DNA from 2 places in the Chryseobacillus diguaensis genome. Region 2 is predicted to be linked to the other one. Evidence: predicted binding sites of a transcription regulator. Region 2 holds the regulator's gene; the other holds the start of a gene.

Region 1 (7,004 bases), on a different contig from region 2:
CTTAAAAGTGGAGGTTCAAAAAATGGATTACCGTGTAATAAAAGAAAATGAATTGTTCTTACTAACAGATCAGAGTGGTGACATTCCTGAAAACAACACTTACGGACTAGGATTATACACGAAGGACACAAGGTTTTTAAGCAAATGGAATGTGAAGATAAACGGAGAAAATCCAGTTTTATTAGCCTCTAATGCTGATGAAAATCATATCACAAGCATCATTTTGACAAATCCCCACATTGAAAAGGACGGGAAACAAATCTTATGGAGGGAATCCATCCAGCTTCTGCGTAAGCGCTTTATCTACGATGATGTCTTGTATGAATCTTTATCCGTTAAAAACTACCACCCAAAACCAGTGAACTTTGAATTGGAAATAGAGTTTGATGCCGATTTTCAGGATATGTTTATCGTTCGCGGCTTTCAGACAGGCAGCGTCGGAGAGCGTACTGGACAGCATGCAGAAAAAAATAGGATGACGTTTGGTTATAAAGGTGAAGACCAAATTAATCGTTATACCAATATCACATGGGATAAAGATGCAGTTCGGACGGCAGATAATAAAGCTGCTTTCCATTTTTCTCTTAATCACAATGAAGAAGACCAAGTGATTTTAACGGTTATACCACAAATTGGAGAAAAAAGAAAAGAAATGATTCTACCATTTAAAAAAGCATTACATAGCTTAGAAGCGACTTGTAAAAACTGGGAAGATAAAATGCCTATTATTCAAACGGATTATAAGCCTCTTGAGCATCTTGTAACTCGCGGGATCGCGGACCTTGGGGTTTTATTGACTGATTTAGGGTATGGACAATTCCCAGTAGCTGGACTTCCTTGGTTTGGGGTTCCGTTCGGACGTGATAGCTTAATTGCGGCACTTCAAATGCTTCCTTTTAATCCGGAAGTAGCAAAAGGAACATTGGTAACAATGGCTCACTATCAAGGGAAAAATGTAGATCCATGGCGTGATGAACAACCAGGGAAAATCATGCATGAAATTCGTTTTGGGGAATTAGCGAACACCAATCAAATTCCGTTTACACCATATTATGGAACAATTGATGCAACGCCACTATTCTTAATTTTACTTGTGGAATATGTGAAATGGACAGGAGACCTGACTCTATTCAAAGAGCTTGAAGAAAATATCGAAAACGCACTCAAATGGATTAAAAGGTATGGTGACCGTGATGGGGATTTGTTTGTTGAATACCACCAGGAGTCAAGTAGAGGCATTTCAAATCAAGGATGGAAAGATTCCGATGATTCAAACGTTCACAGGAACGGTGAATATGCAAAATCGCCGATTGCTCTATCAGAAGTACAGGGGTACGTTTATCAGGCAAAAGTCGGATTGGCAGAGATTTACGAATCCCTCAATGAGCTGAATAAAGCAGAAATTTTACATCAGGAAGCACAAGCATTGCGGCAAAAATTTGATGAAGCTTTTTGGATGGATGATGTCTCTTTCTATGCCATTGCACTAGATAGAAACAAGCAGCAAGTTGGGACGATTACTTCTAATCCAGGTCATCTTTTCATGTCAGGTATGCTGACTAAAGAACGAATAGAAGAAGTTTCTGATATGCTTCTTTCTCCTAAAATGTTTTCCGGTTATGGAATCCGTACAATGGGGGAAGGAGAAACAGGCTATAACCCAATGAGCTATCATGACGGAAGTGTATGGCCCCATGATAACAGTTTAATTGTACTCGGGCTAAGTAAGGTTGGAAAACAAGATCAAGCGAACAAGATCATCCAAGGATTAATAGATGCTTCTTTGCATTTCGAATACAATCGTCTTCCGGAATTGTTTTGTGGATACTCCATGTCAAGTGGTAAGCCGGTAAAATATCCAATTGCATGTTCTCCTCAAGCATGGGCGGCAGGTACGCCACTTATTTTTATACAGGCCCTGCTCGGTTTGACCCCAAATAGTTTAGAAAAGGAAATCCATCTCTCTCCTGTGCTTCTTGATCGAATGACATATTTAGAGATTGAAAGGCTTCCTATTGGGAAAGGGACTTTATCTTTGAAAGTTACTCGTCAAAAACAAAACACTTTTGAGGTAATGATCGTTGAGAATACAACCGGATATAAAGTGGTCGTCAAGAATCAATTGCAGACAGTAACACAATAAAAAGGGGCGATTATTAAAATGAAGATTAATTCAACCTATTGGATGTTAAGCGGCTTCATATTCTTCTACTTTTTTGCACAAATTTCAACATTGTCCTTATTTTCCATTTGGTTAGGCCAAACGTTAAATTTAAGTGGGGCTGAAGTTGGTCTCGTTTTTTCCCTTAACGCGATTGCTACACTTTTTATTCAACCTTTGTATGGATTCGTTTCTGATAAAGTCGGTTTAAAAAAACATGTGTTGTGGATTATTGTATTTTTATTAATGTTTGTAGGTCCGTTTTTCATTTATGTGTATAGTCCTCTATTAAAATATAATATCTTTATAGGGGCAATTGCTGGAAGTATTTATGTTAGTGCAACCTTTTTAGCGGGACTCGGTGCAGTTGAATCATATGCGGAAAGAACCGGTAAGAAATATAATTTTGAATACGGGAAAGCACGGATGTGGGGTTCGCTAGGAGCTGCATCTGCTGCTTTATTCGCTGGACAGTTATTTAATATCGATCCTAATATTAATTTTTGGATTGCATCCGTTTGCAGCCTCTTATTGATTGTTTTTCTGTTATTTACAAAAATCGTTATAACAGAGGAAGAACAGCAAAAATCAGAATCATTAAAATTAACAGATGGTTTGATCTTATTAAAGAATAAAACTTTTTGGTCATTTGTCATATATGTATTGGGAGTTGCTTGTGTTTACTCGGTTTATGATCAACAGTTTCCCGTTTACTATGCCTCAATGTTTTCATCAAAGGAATTAGGAAATCAGATGTTTGGTTATTTAAACTCCGTTCAGATTTTTGTAGAGGCAGGAATGATGTTTCTTTCCCCTATTATTGTCAATAAGATTGGGGCTAAAAAAGGCTTGGTTTTAGCAGGTTTAATCATGGCCATTAGAATATTGGGATCTGGCCTGGTAACAGAACCTATAGGCATATCCATAATGAAAATGATGCATTCCTTTGAGCTGCCTATAATGCTAGTAGCCATATTTAAATTTATTGCTTCTAATTTTGATGCAAGGTTATCTTCCACCATGTATATTGTTGGCTACTATTTTATTTCCCAAGTGGGTCAGGCAATTTTGTCTCCATTAGTTGGTTATTGGTATGATACGATAGGCTTTTCAAAAACTTATTTGATATTGGGTCCGAGTGTATTCCTATTTGTAATCGTTTTCTCAATTGCGATATCAAATAATCAATTTAGTAAAGTAGTGTATAAGGAGAATATTAGATAAAGGTGTTAGCTTTGGAAAGGCAAAAGTGGAAATAATGGGGATAACTTCATCTTCTATTCTTTAAGTAAAATAGAAGTATTCGGTAAGGTTAGCCCTGACCATATATATAAAGCTTTTCAACTTAGACAGAGTACGAACAGCGTATAGTGCCAGAATAAAAAAAGTTCATACTTATAGAAATATGGACTATATTTTGATTAATATTTTTTACCCGCATACCGACTGCGATTTAGGGAAGTCGCTCCTATCCCCAAAGACAGTTAGTCTGTCAGCTCAATTATTTTTTGGTCATTCTTATTAAGTATTTTAAAAGCATAATTTCATACAATAAATAGTTCTAAAGCGTGCTGATAAAAAGCAAAAAATCCTTTATGATAACTGAAAGACCCCCTATTTTTTATAGAAGGCCATGAGCATTTTTAGTCATGGCTTTTTTTAATTCGTTATTCATAGCAAATGCTGCTTATTCAGTTGCTGCTTTTATATAGGGGTATTTGTAGCCCAATGGCTTTCGCATTGCTTAACCTAGGGAAAAAGCAAAGGATCTTAGGACGAATTATCCTGAAAGAAAAAGTGAAACACTTTGAGTAATTAAGCATCCTTCGGGGTGCTTATTTTAAAAAATGGACACATACATCTCCTACAGAAATGACCGGCATCGGTCTTTTTTTCTTATAAAAAACACCAGTTTCTTATTCGTTAAAATCGGTTAAAATAGGAACATATATTCTATTTATGAGGGGGAGATTCCGTTGATTCGAGATCGGGAAATATTAAATGGACTTCCATGATGCTTCCTGAACACGTGCAAATGGCCAAGAAAGTGTTTCGGGAAGATCTTAAAACACCCCGGCCATTTTTAAATGAAGATCAAATACTCGAAATGGAACAGCTCTTATTAGAAAGCCTTCAAAACAAGCATTACCTTCATTTTCACGATTTTGGCATGATGGCTTATTTAGCGAAAAGACGGGAATGGTCTTGAAAATGAATCAGCTGGAGAAAACCATTCAGTTAATGGATGAATGGAAAAACAAATTTACGATTTCCTTTTATCCTTTAACAGATGTCAGGCACTTATAGATAAGGAACTTGAAAGGATGGAAGCATCATGAAAGCTCCAATTCCTGTTGCGGAAGAGGACCTTATTTATGAATATATTTACAGGGTCTACCTCATTTCAGAGCTGGAAGAGAATCGCGTAAGCTTCGAGAGGCTGCCATTTAAAATTCCCGAGCCTTATGTGGCCATGATTGATGGGATCTTAAAAGCCCTTCGCTTGGAAGCCAGGGAGATGAAAAAGGAAATGAGGAATTTGAAGATCAAGGTTTTGGAGGAACCGCAAGGCGATGAAATCTTCTTTGATTATTTATACTTCGCCCATGGATATGAGGGCAGTTTTCGCTTCTGGGAAGCAGCTATGCGGCTTGAAGGTTCGCGGAGAATGAAAAAATATATTAATCAATACATGATTTCTTCTTATACACATTAATAAAGACAATTCCCTTTGGTGAAATCCCTTATTTAATCGCTTTCAAATGGATGAAAAGAATGATGTCCATATTGTTACTATGGCGAATAATACGAGAGTCAGATAACCGAGCTTTTTAAGTCTTTTGTTTGGAGAAAAAAACGAGTAGATCACGCCAATGAATAAGAGTGTTACCGCAAGGAACCATCCTAAACTAATTTGAGGATTAGCCCTTTCAGTAAAAACAATAAGAACGAAGAATGGCCAGGCTAAATTTTGAATCAAGTTCCATTTTGTTAGCTTTTTGGTATCTTCCATTTCAGCCCACCTCCTGACTTATTTACTTCCATTATATAGCAATATTTTTTTTGAAGTCCATAAAAAAAAGAAGAGCATGGAAATTGGTCGGTTATGTATCCCTTGGGTTATGCCTTGTAACAACAATATGGACCATAAATGCAAACTAAAAGAGCCAGCTAATTAACCAAAATAAATACTTTTTGTAACTCCCCGATTAGCTCTGACATTCGTTTGAAACTTTCCCATCCTAAAGCAGTCAAATTGCTACACATTAATATAGAAGTGCCCCACTGAATTACCATCATAATTATCACCGTTTTTCAGATTTATTGTTACCATTGTCGCCTGTCGGCACATTTTTAATCGGTGAAGGGCTATTAATTACTTGAATGAAAAACCAATTCTTTAGTAAAGGAGCATAACCTAATTTAAAGTGCAAGGCCAAAAGTACCATTTTATTCAATATAGCTTGAATGTTCGTTTTTCAATGGTATACTGATGAAAAAATATCCATTCTTTGCTAGGGGAGCCGGCAGGCCGGCTGAGATTAAAACACCAGTTTTTAAACCCTTAAAACCTGATCTAGTTTGTACTAGCGTAGGGAAGCGATACGGGGACAGCTGTCTTTCATTGTGCATTCAAGCCCATTTCGCCAACACGCGGAATGGGCTTTTTTGGCTTATTGGAGGGATTCGCAGATGGAGTTTCATGTGATTACAAACGGAAAGCTGTCTTTTAGTGAAATGCTTCCTAAAGTAAAAGAGTTCCATCCATTTATTGATTTTTTGCATATAAGGGAGAAGGAAAAATCATCTAAAGAGCTCTACGAAGGAATTCAGGTTTTCCTGAATGAAGGTATTCCTGCAGCAAAGCTGATTATAAACGACCGGGTTGATCTGGCAATGATAACTGGAATAAAACGAGTTCAGCTTGGCACTCAAGGCATTCCGGTATCAGCTGTAAAATCGAGTTTTCCTGCATTGTATGCAGGCTCTTCAGTGCATTCCTTAAAAGAGGCAAGAGCTGCAATTATCGGAAGAGCTGATATGCTCCTTTATGGACATGTTTTTGAAACAGATAGCAAAAAGGGAAGAGAGCCCCGCGGCTTAGCCGAGCTCTGTGAAGTGGCAGAGCAGTCGCCTGTACCGGTTATTGCAATTGGCGGCATCCGGCCTGATTATGTGCCGGAAATTCTTCTTGCAGGAGCAGCCGGCTTTGCTGTTATGTCAGGAATCTGGGATAGCCAAGATACGTTAAAAGCGGCTTCTGATTACAGATCAGCTGTCGGAAAAGGAGGATTGCTAATATGATAAAGGTTTATGATTGCATTGTCATCGGGGGAGGAGCAATTGGCGGTTCGGTTGCCTATGAGCTTTCAAAAAGAGACCACACAGTGGCAATTGTTGAAAAGGGTGAAGGCGGGAAAGAAGCATCCAGCGCTGCAGCCGGACTGCTTGGCGTTCAGGCGGAATGGGATGAATATGATCCGCTATTTGAGCTAGCAAGAGAAAGCAGAGCGCTTTTTCCTGACCTTTCGCTACAGCTTAAAGAATTGACAGGCATTGATATTGGGTATGAAGAAAAAGGAATTTATAAAATTGCTGAAACTGATGAGGAATTGGAAAAGCTGAAAAAAACGGCACGCTGGCAGGAGGAAACAGGCGAAGAAACGGTTTTTCTTACCGGCGATAAACTAAGAGAAAACGAAAGCAGCCTTTCCAAAGATTTAGCAGGAGCGGTTTTTTATCCAAAAGACGGTCATGTGATGGCCCCCGCCCTGACGAAGGCATATTTGCATGCTGCTGCTGCTTGCGGAGCAGATTTGTACGAATATACAAAAGCCGAAAA
Region 2 (7,004 bases):
GAATGTTGCTTTCAAGCTATAACTCTTGACTCGCTTTCATATATTCCTGGTATCTTCTGTGAACAGTGGCTTTGGAAACAGGGTAACCGAAGCCCCTGAGCGTTGCAGCAATTTCTGCAAAAGTCAGCTGATTGCTTCTTAAACGCACAATCTCTTCAACAGGGATATCCGTTTTTACTTTTCTGCCGCCCATATGTCTGTTATCCAAATTATGTTCAGGACGATATCCTTTCTCAACCGCTCTTTTCATTCCTCTTTTGATTTTTAAATTATGTATTTTTCTCTGATACTCTTCTACTATACTGACTATATCAAGTACCATCGTATCAGCTTCAGATAATTGGATCCGCCCGTTATGAGAAATAGTAAAAATTGCCGTCTCTGATTTTAAGAGAACGTGAAGAATGGCCATACGGGCATTTCCGCGGCCAATTCTTGTTTCATCCTGCACTAAAACAGCATCAATCTCTTCATTTTTTACTAAATCAAGAAGCTCGAGCATACCCTCTCGTTCAATTTCATAACCGCTTGCCTGCTCAGTAATAACAGAGACAACCTTCATCTCGTATTCTTCAGCCAGCTTCAGCAATTCCTCTCTTTGTCTCTCAAGTGAGGTTTCCTGCTGCTCCTTAACCGTACTCACCCTGCAATAAATGATTGCATTCAAGACCTTTGCACCTACTTATCTATAGCTAAATTTTTCACTTCTGTAAAAGAATCTTTTTTTACCGGAATGACAACTGATTCACCTGGATGAATAACAGGAGAGTTTAAATGATTATTATCCTGAACCCATTGAACAAAGTCAATTTTCGATAATCCGTGCTTATCTTCAAGTTTGTCTGCAAGGTTCCAAAGGTTGTCTCCTTCTTCTACTTTTATTGTTGCATAATCCTTTAAATTGGATTGCTGCCCTGAATAGGCTACCGCAAATACCATCGTAATCATTAACGCCATAAAAGTAAAAATATAAGGAAGAGAATCTTTCAGCATTATCATTTCCCCCAATTTAGAATGTTTGTTCGCTTTCGATAAATTAAGTATAATGCGAACAGATGTTTTGTGTCAATTCCTTTTTTCGAACTTATGTTTGTATTAGCAGGAAAATCATGCTATAATCAGCATAAATTACTTGATACGAGAGGTGCTAAGGATGACGACGAAACTATCTAGAAGACAGCAGGACATTCTGGAATTTATCAAAATGGAAGTAAAGAAAAAGGGCTATCCGCCATCTGTCAGAGAAATCGGCGAGGCAGTAGGACTTGCTTCCAGTTCCACCGTTCACGGCCATCTTTCCCGCCTTGAAAGCAAAGGATTAATCAGAAGAGACCCTACAAAGCCAAGAGCAATTGAGATACTAGAAGAAGAAACAAGCTATCAGATTCCGAGAAGCACTGTGATCGATGTTCCTGTTATTGGTAAAGTTACAGCAGGTCTTCCTATAACAGCCATTGAAAATGTGGAAGAATATTTCCCTATACCTGACCGATTCGTATCACCGGATGATCATGTTTTCATGCTAGAAATCATGGGAGACAGTATGATAGAAGCAGGTATTCTTGACGGAGATCTGGTGCTCGTACGCCAGCAGCAAACAGCCAACAACGGAGATATTGTCGTGGCTATGACTGAAGAAGATGAAGCGACTGTCAAAAGGTTCTTCAAGGAAAAAGATTACATTCGACTGCAGCCTGAAAATTCAACAATGGAACCGATTATTCTTAGAAACGTGTCTATTCTAGGGAAAGTAATAGGGGTCTATCGCACTGTTCATTAAAACTTGTCTTTTATGAGACAAGTTTTTTTGCGAATTTGCAGCCAAATAGATATGAAAAAAAAGATAACAGGAAAATATTAGCTGGGGGAAAGACCATGAATCCGCTCAATCAATTAAAAAAAGATGTGGCACTATTTAAAGCGGTCACACAATTTATCTTCCCTTTTTCCTTGAACACAGAAAAGCCTGAACAGGTATCCCGCTTAGAAAATTAATTGAAAAATAGCGGATTTGAGTTTTTTTCCCTAAAGAATGCCCAGCAGGAAAACTCTTTTTACGGTAAAAACTCATCAGTCATACATAGTAATATGGAACAGTATTTTATGCCTTACATTGAAAAGATCCTCTTTCCTGATTCTTTTGAAAGCGAGGCACTTTCCCGCTTTTCAAAATCAGTTAATATTCCAGTCAGGCTAAATGCCAGAAACGGAAGAATGTCTTATGAAGCTGTTATCCATTCGATTGACTTTATTGTATGTCCATTTATACTCATTACGTTATTAGTGATCATACCTTTACCTCATCACAAACGAGTTAGGGCGAGAGAGTTCTCTGTACTCTGAAATGTATGGACAGCATTTTTACAATCTGATTCTTCACTTTTTCTATAAAATCGTTCTTCTAAAATTATCTTTTATTTACTCCAGGCTTTACTTTGAAAAAAAGCGGCAAAAGAATGAAGAGCTGATCAGAAGCATTACTGAATTTACCGGGCAGTTTTATTTTTAAGAAATCAGCAGCCGCACTGAAGGCAGAGAGCTAAGCAGATTATTCAGCCGCGTATTTCAAATTGCCCCTCTTTATGATGAGGTTACAAAGACGCTTGACAGCCTTTTTCAAAATGAAGAAAAACTTTCACGAAAAAGAAATAACTATCTCCTTCTTATTCTCACCGTTTATACCGTCATTTCTGGAATTTTAGGCATGAACCTCGTGATCGAGGACTGGAAAGGAAAAAAAGATTGGAGCAAGCTTGCCCATTATTCATTTTTTGAGTACATTTCTTTTACAGTTGCTGTAACAGGCATTGCCATTAGCATAGGACTTGCAGTGCTCGCAATTGTGAACTTACTGATTGAATATAAAAACAGAGCAAAGAACCTTGGCTGACATAGCCAAGGTTCTTTGCTGTTCTGCATGAATAAAAAACCCTGACACGCTTAATGTCAGGGTAATCATTTTTAGTACATTGTCATGTACTGTTCTCTCTCCCATGGGTGAACCTGAGTACGGAACATATCCCATTCAATTTCTTTCGCTTCTACAAAATGCTCAAATAAATGATCGCCAAGCGCATTCACAATAACATGATCTGATTTAAGGCTATCAAGCGCTGCTGCTAGTGTTGCAGGAAGATCTACGATGCCGTTTTCAAGTCTTTCTTCCTTTGTCATCACATAAATGTTGCGGTCGATTGGTCTTGGCGGAGTTAATTTATTTTTAATTCCATCAAGACCAGCTGCAAGCAATACAGACATCGCAAGGTAAGGGTTCGCTGCCGGGTCAACACTGCGTACTTCTACGCGTGTGCTTAAGCCCCGGGAAGCCGGAATACGAATCAGCGGGCTGCGGTTGCGTGCAGACCATGCAACATAACATGGTGCTTCATAGCCTGGTACAAGACGCTTGTATGAATTAACAGTAGGATTCGTTACAGCTGTAAAGTTTGGAGCATGCTTGATAATACCAGCAATGAAGTGTCTTGCATCTTCACTTAATTGCAGTTCTGCTCCTTTATCAAAGAAAGCATTTTCTCCATTTTTGAACAAGGACAAGTTACAGTGCATACCAGATCCATTAACACCGAATAATGGTTTTGGCATAAACGTAGCGTGAAGTCCATGTTTGCGTGCAATGGTTTTTACAACAAGCTTAAATGTTTGAATGTCATCACAAGCTCTTACTGCACCTGCATATTTAAAGTCTATTTCGTGCTGTCCTGGAGCAACCTCATGGTGAGATGCTTCAATTTCAAATCCCATTTCTTCAAGCTCAAGCACAATATCACGGCGGCAGTTTTCACCAAGATCGGTTGGCGCAAGGTCGAAATATCCGCCTTTGTCATTCAGCTCAAGAGTCGGATCGCCATTTGCGTCAAGTTTGAAAAGGAAAAATTCCGGTTCAGGCCCAAGATTGAAATCTGTGAAACCAAGCTCTTCCATTTCTGAAAGAACACGTTTTAAGTTTGTTCGAGGGTCACCATTAAATGGCGTGCCATCAGGATTGTAAATATCACAGATGAAACGGGCAACTTTTCCCTTTTCAGAAGTCCATGGGAAAATAACAAACGTTTCAAGATCCGGATATAAATACATATCTGATTCTTCAATCCTTACAAAACCTTCAATAGAAGAACCGTCAAACATCATTTTGTTATCAAGTGCTTTTCCTAATTGGCTTACAGGAATTTCAACATTTTTGATGGTACCAAGAATATCCGTGAATTGCAGGCGGATGTATTTCACATTGTTCTCATCAACTAATTTTACGATATCTTCCTTAGTATACTTAGGCATGAATCATTTTCCTCCCAATTCAATTAGAATCTGTATATGGTATTAATATTGCTCATTTTTTAATGAAAAAAACGGGACATATCTCCCTGATTTAATGTGGCCCGCTGAAATCGGCCTGCTTGAGTCAGTTCAGTTCTTAGCAGTTTTCTAAGCTCATCATCTGTCAGGTCCGGTTTATCAGCCTGGGCGGCTGTTTGTGCAACATTTGGGACAAGATCTTTTTTAGAAAAGATTTGCTTAACTCCCGCCATATTCACACCTTGGTCTATCAGACTTTTAATCTCTAGAAGCTGATCAACGTCATTGAATGAAAATAGACGGCGATTCCCTTCTGTCCGAGCGGGAAAAATTAAGCTGTGCTCTTCGTAGTAGCGAATTTGTCTTGCTGACAACTCAGTAAGCTGCATGACGATCCCCATTGGAAATAAAGGCATTGAGCGTCTTATTCTGTCACTCATTCCCTTTCCTCCTTTTCATCCTGTACTTATTATATTCCATGTTAGGTTATGTGTCAATATCATGTTAGGAAACATGACATAAGTATGATTCTTTAATTATTTTCGTTTTTATCGCTTACTTGGATTAATCCTTTATTCATTAAATCATCAATCGCAGAGCATATCGCAATTTTTACATGAGAATAAGTTAATCCTCCTTGAACAAAAGCAATATAAGGCGGGCGGAGCGGGCCGTCTGCTGACAATTCAATGCTTGCGCCTTGAATAAATGTACCGGCTGCCATAATAACGTCATCCTCATATCCTGGCATATAGCTTGGGTAAGGTGTCACATGGGAATTAATTGGTGAAGCATATTGGATCGCCTGGCAGAAAGCCACCATCATTTCTTTATTATTGAATTCAACGGACTGTATGAGATCTGTCCTTTTGCTATCCCATGCTGGACTTGTGTTTAATCCTATTTTCTCCAGTATCCCTGCAGTGAAGACAGCTCCTTTTAGAGCCTGTCCGGCAACATGCGGTGCAAGAAAAAATCCCTGATACATTTCCTGTAAGCTGTATAGCGATGCCCCTGCTTCAGCACCGATACCAGGAGAAGTCATTCTGTAGGAGCAAGCCTCCACCAAATCCTTTTTGCCGGTAATGTAACCGCCAGTTTTGGCAAGGCCGCCGCCAGGGTTTTTGATTAACGAGCCTGCCATCAAGTCTGCTCCTGCATGACATGGTTCTCTCTCTTCAACAAACTCCCCATAGCAATTATCAACAAAAACGATAATATTTTCTTTAAGTGATTTGACAAAGCGGATCATTTCTTCAATTTCTTCTATTGTAAAGGAAGGTCTTGCTGCATATCCTTTTGACCTTTGGATGCCGATTACTTTTGTCTTGCTTGAAACAGCTTCTCTTACACGTGCAAAATCAACACTTCCATCAGCTTTAAGGTCAACTGTCTGATAGCCGATCTGATATTCTTTCAGAGAACCCGTGCCTTTTCCTCTTATCCCTACAATCTCCTCAAGCGTATCATAAGGTTTCCCTGTAATGTAAATCAGTTCGTCGCCTGGGCGCAGAACGCCAAAAAGGGCGATTGAGATCGCATGAGTTCCAGAAATAATTTGAGGCCTGACAAGGGCTGCCTCCCCGCCAAAAACATCTGCGTACACTTTTTCAAGTGTATCCCGTCCGGTATCATCATATCCGTAGCCTGTCGATGGAATGAAATGGGAATCACTTACTTTATGCGCCCGGTAGCTTTCTAAAACTCTGAACTGATTGCTTTCAATTCTATGATCAATCTTTTGATGAATATGAGCAGCCTGATTTTCAGTTTCAGCCGCTAGCTTTTCTAAAATCGTGCCGTTTTTTAAATGGTTATACATCTTCTGTACCTCTCTTGTTGTCTTTTCGGTATGTTTCAAGTACCGGATGAAAAGGCCATGCATAGCCCTTTATCACATACTTTTCCCTTACTTCGTCAAATAGGAACGAATCTATAATGGCTTCCGTTTTCAGCTGTGAAAGCATTTTCCCTTCTTCAGGCGGAATCTCAGCCATAAAAGGCTTCATCAGTTCTTTTAAGCTTTGCTCAATTTGTTTTTTCAGCTCCTCAATATCATTCTCTGAAAAAGCACTGATCTGCAGATATTTCTCTTTGGTGGAAGGTGAAAAATCTATCAGCTGCTGGTCCTTTTTATTGTATACCGTCAAAATTGGAATCTGCTCTGCTTCAAGTTCATCAAGCAGCTTGTAAACCGTCTTTTCATGATTCAGGTAATCTTCGTTTGAACTGTCAACAACATGCAGAATAAAATCCGCTTCTTTAACCTCTTCAAGCGTTGATCTGAAAGCGGCTACAAGTGTCGTCGGCAAATCTTGAATAAAACCGACTGTATCAGTAATCAGGGCTGTGTAACCCGAGGGAAGCTGCATTCTTCTTGTCATTGGATCAAGGGTCGCAAACAGAAGATTCTCTTCATAGCTTGAGGATTCTGTCAGCCTGTTAAATAATGTAGACTTGCCTGCATTCGTATATCCCACAAGCGCTGCTTGAAATACATGATTCTTTTTTCTTCTGTCTCTATACCTTTCTCTATGTTTAACAATTAAGTTCAGCTGCATTTTAATATCATGAATTTTTGTTCGGATATGACGGCGATCCGTTTCGAGCTGGGTTTCCCCCGGTCCTCTTGTCCCGATTCCGCCCCCCTGCCTTGATAAATTGATTCCTTGGCCGGAAAGGCGCGGCAG

What was found. Region 2 encodes LexA, which represses DNA repair genes until DNA is damaged. Its sites were predicted from a motif close to CGAACATATGTTCG; they were not measured.
Region 1: ACOT8F_RS11925 (YolD-like family protein) is a predicted target of LexA. The motif match lies at 4,103-4,116, and genes of this name have one in related genera.

Annotation. Positions count from the first base shown of each region.
Region 1 covers NZ_JBMKNV010000006.1:152,831-159,834, reverse strand. The annotation lists gene ACOT8F_RS11935 (amylo-alpha-1,6-glucosidase) at 23-2,143, shown strand; gene ACOT8F_RS11930 (MFS transporter) at 2,162-3,385, shown strand; gene ACOT8F_RS11925 (YolD-like family protein) at 4,173-4,370, shown strand; gene ACOT8F_RS11920 (YhjD family protein) at 4,497-4,877, shown strand; gene ACOT8F_RS11915 (hypothetical protein) at 4,920-5,174, opposite strand; TPP riboswitch at 5,669-5,777, shown strand; gene ACOT8F_RS11910 (thiamine phosphate synthase) at 5,855-6,466, shown strand; gene thiO (glycine oxidase ThiO) at 6,463-7,004, shown strand, end outside.
Region 2 covers NZ_JBMKNV010000001.1:494,331-501,334, reverse strand. The annotation lists gene ACOT8F_RS02445 (YneB family resolvase-like protein) at 17-667, opposite strand; gene yneA (cell division suppressor protein YneA) at 679-993, opposite strand; gene lexA (transcriptional repressor LexA) at 1,154-1,780, shown strand; gene ACOT8F_RS02430 (hypothetical protein) at 2,104-2,343, shown strand; gene ACOT8F_RS02425 (hypothetical protein) at 2,705-2,890, shown strand; gene glnA (type I glutamate--ammonia ligase) at 2,962-4,296, opposite strand; gene ACOT8F_RS02415 (MerR family transcriptional regulator) at 4,356-4,754, opposite strand; gene ACOT8F_RS02410 (methionine gamma-lyase family protein) at 4,847-6,136, opposite strand; gene hflX (GTPase HflX) at 6,129-7,004, opposite strand, start outside.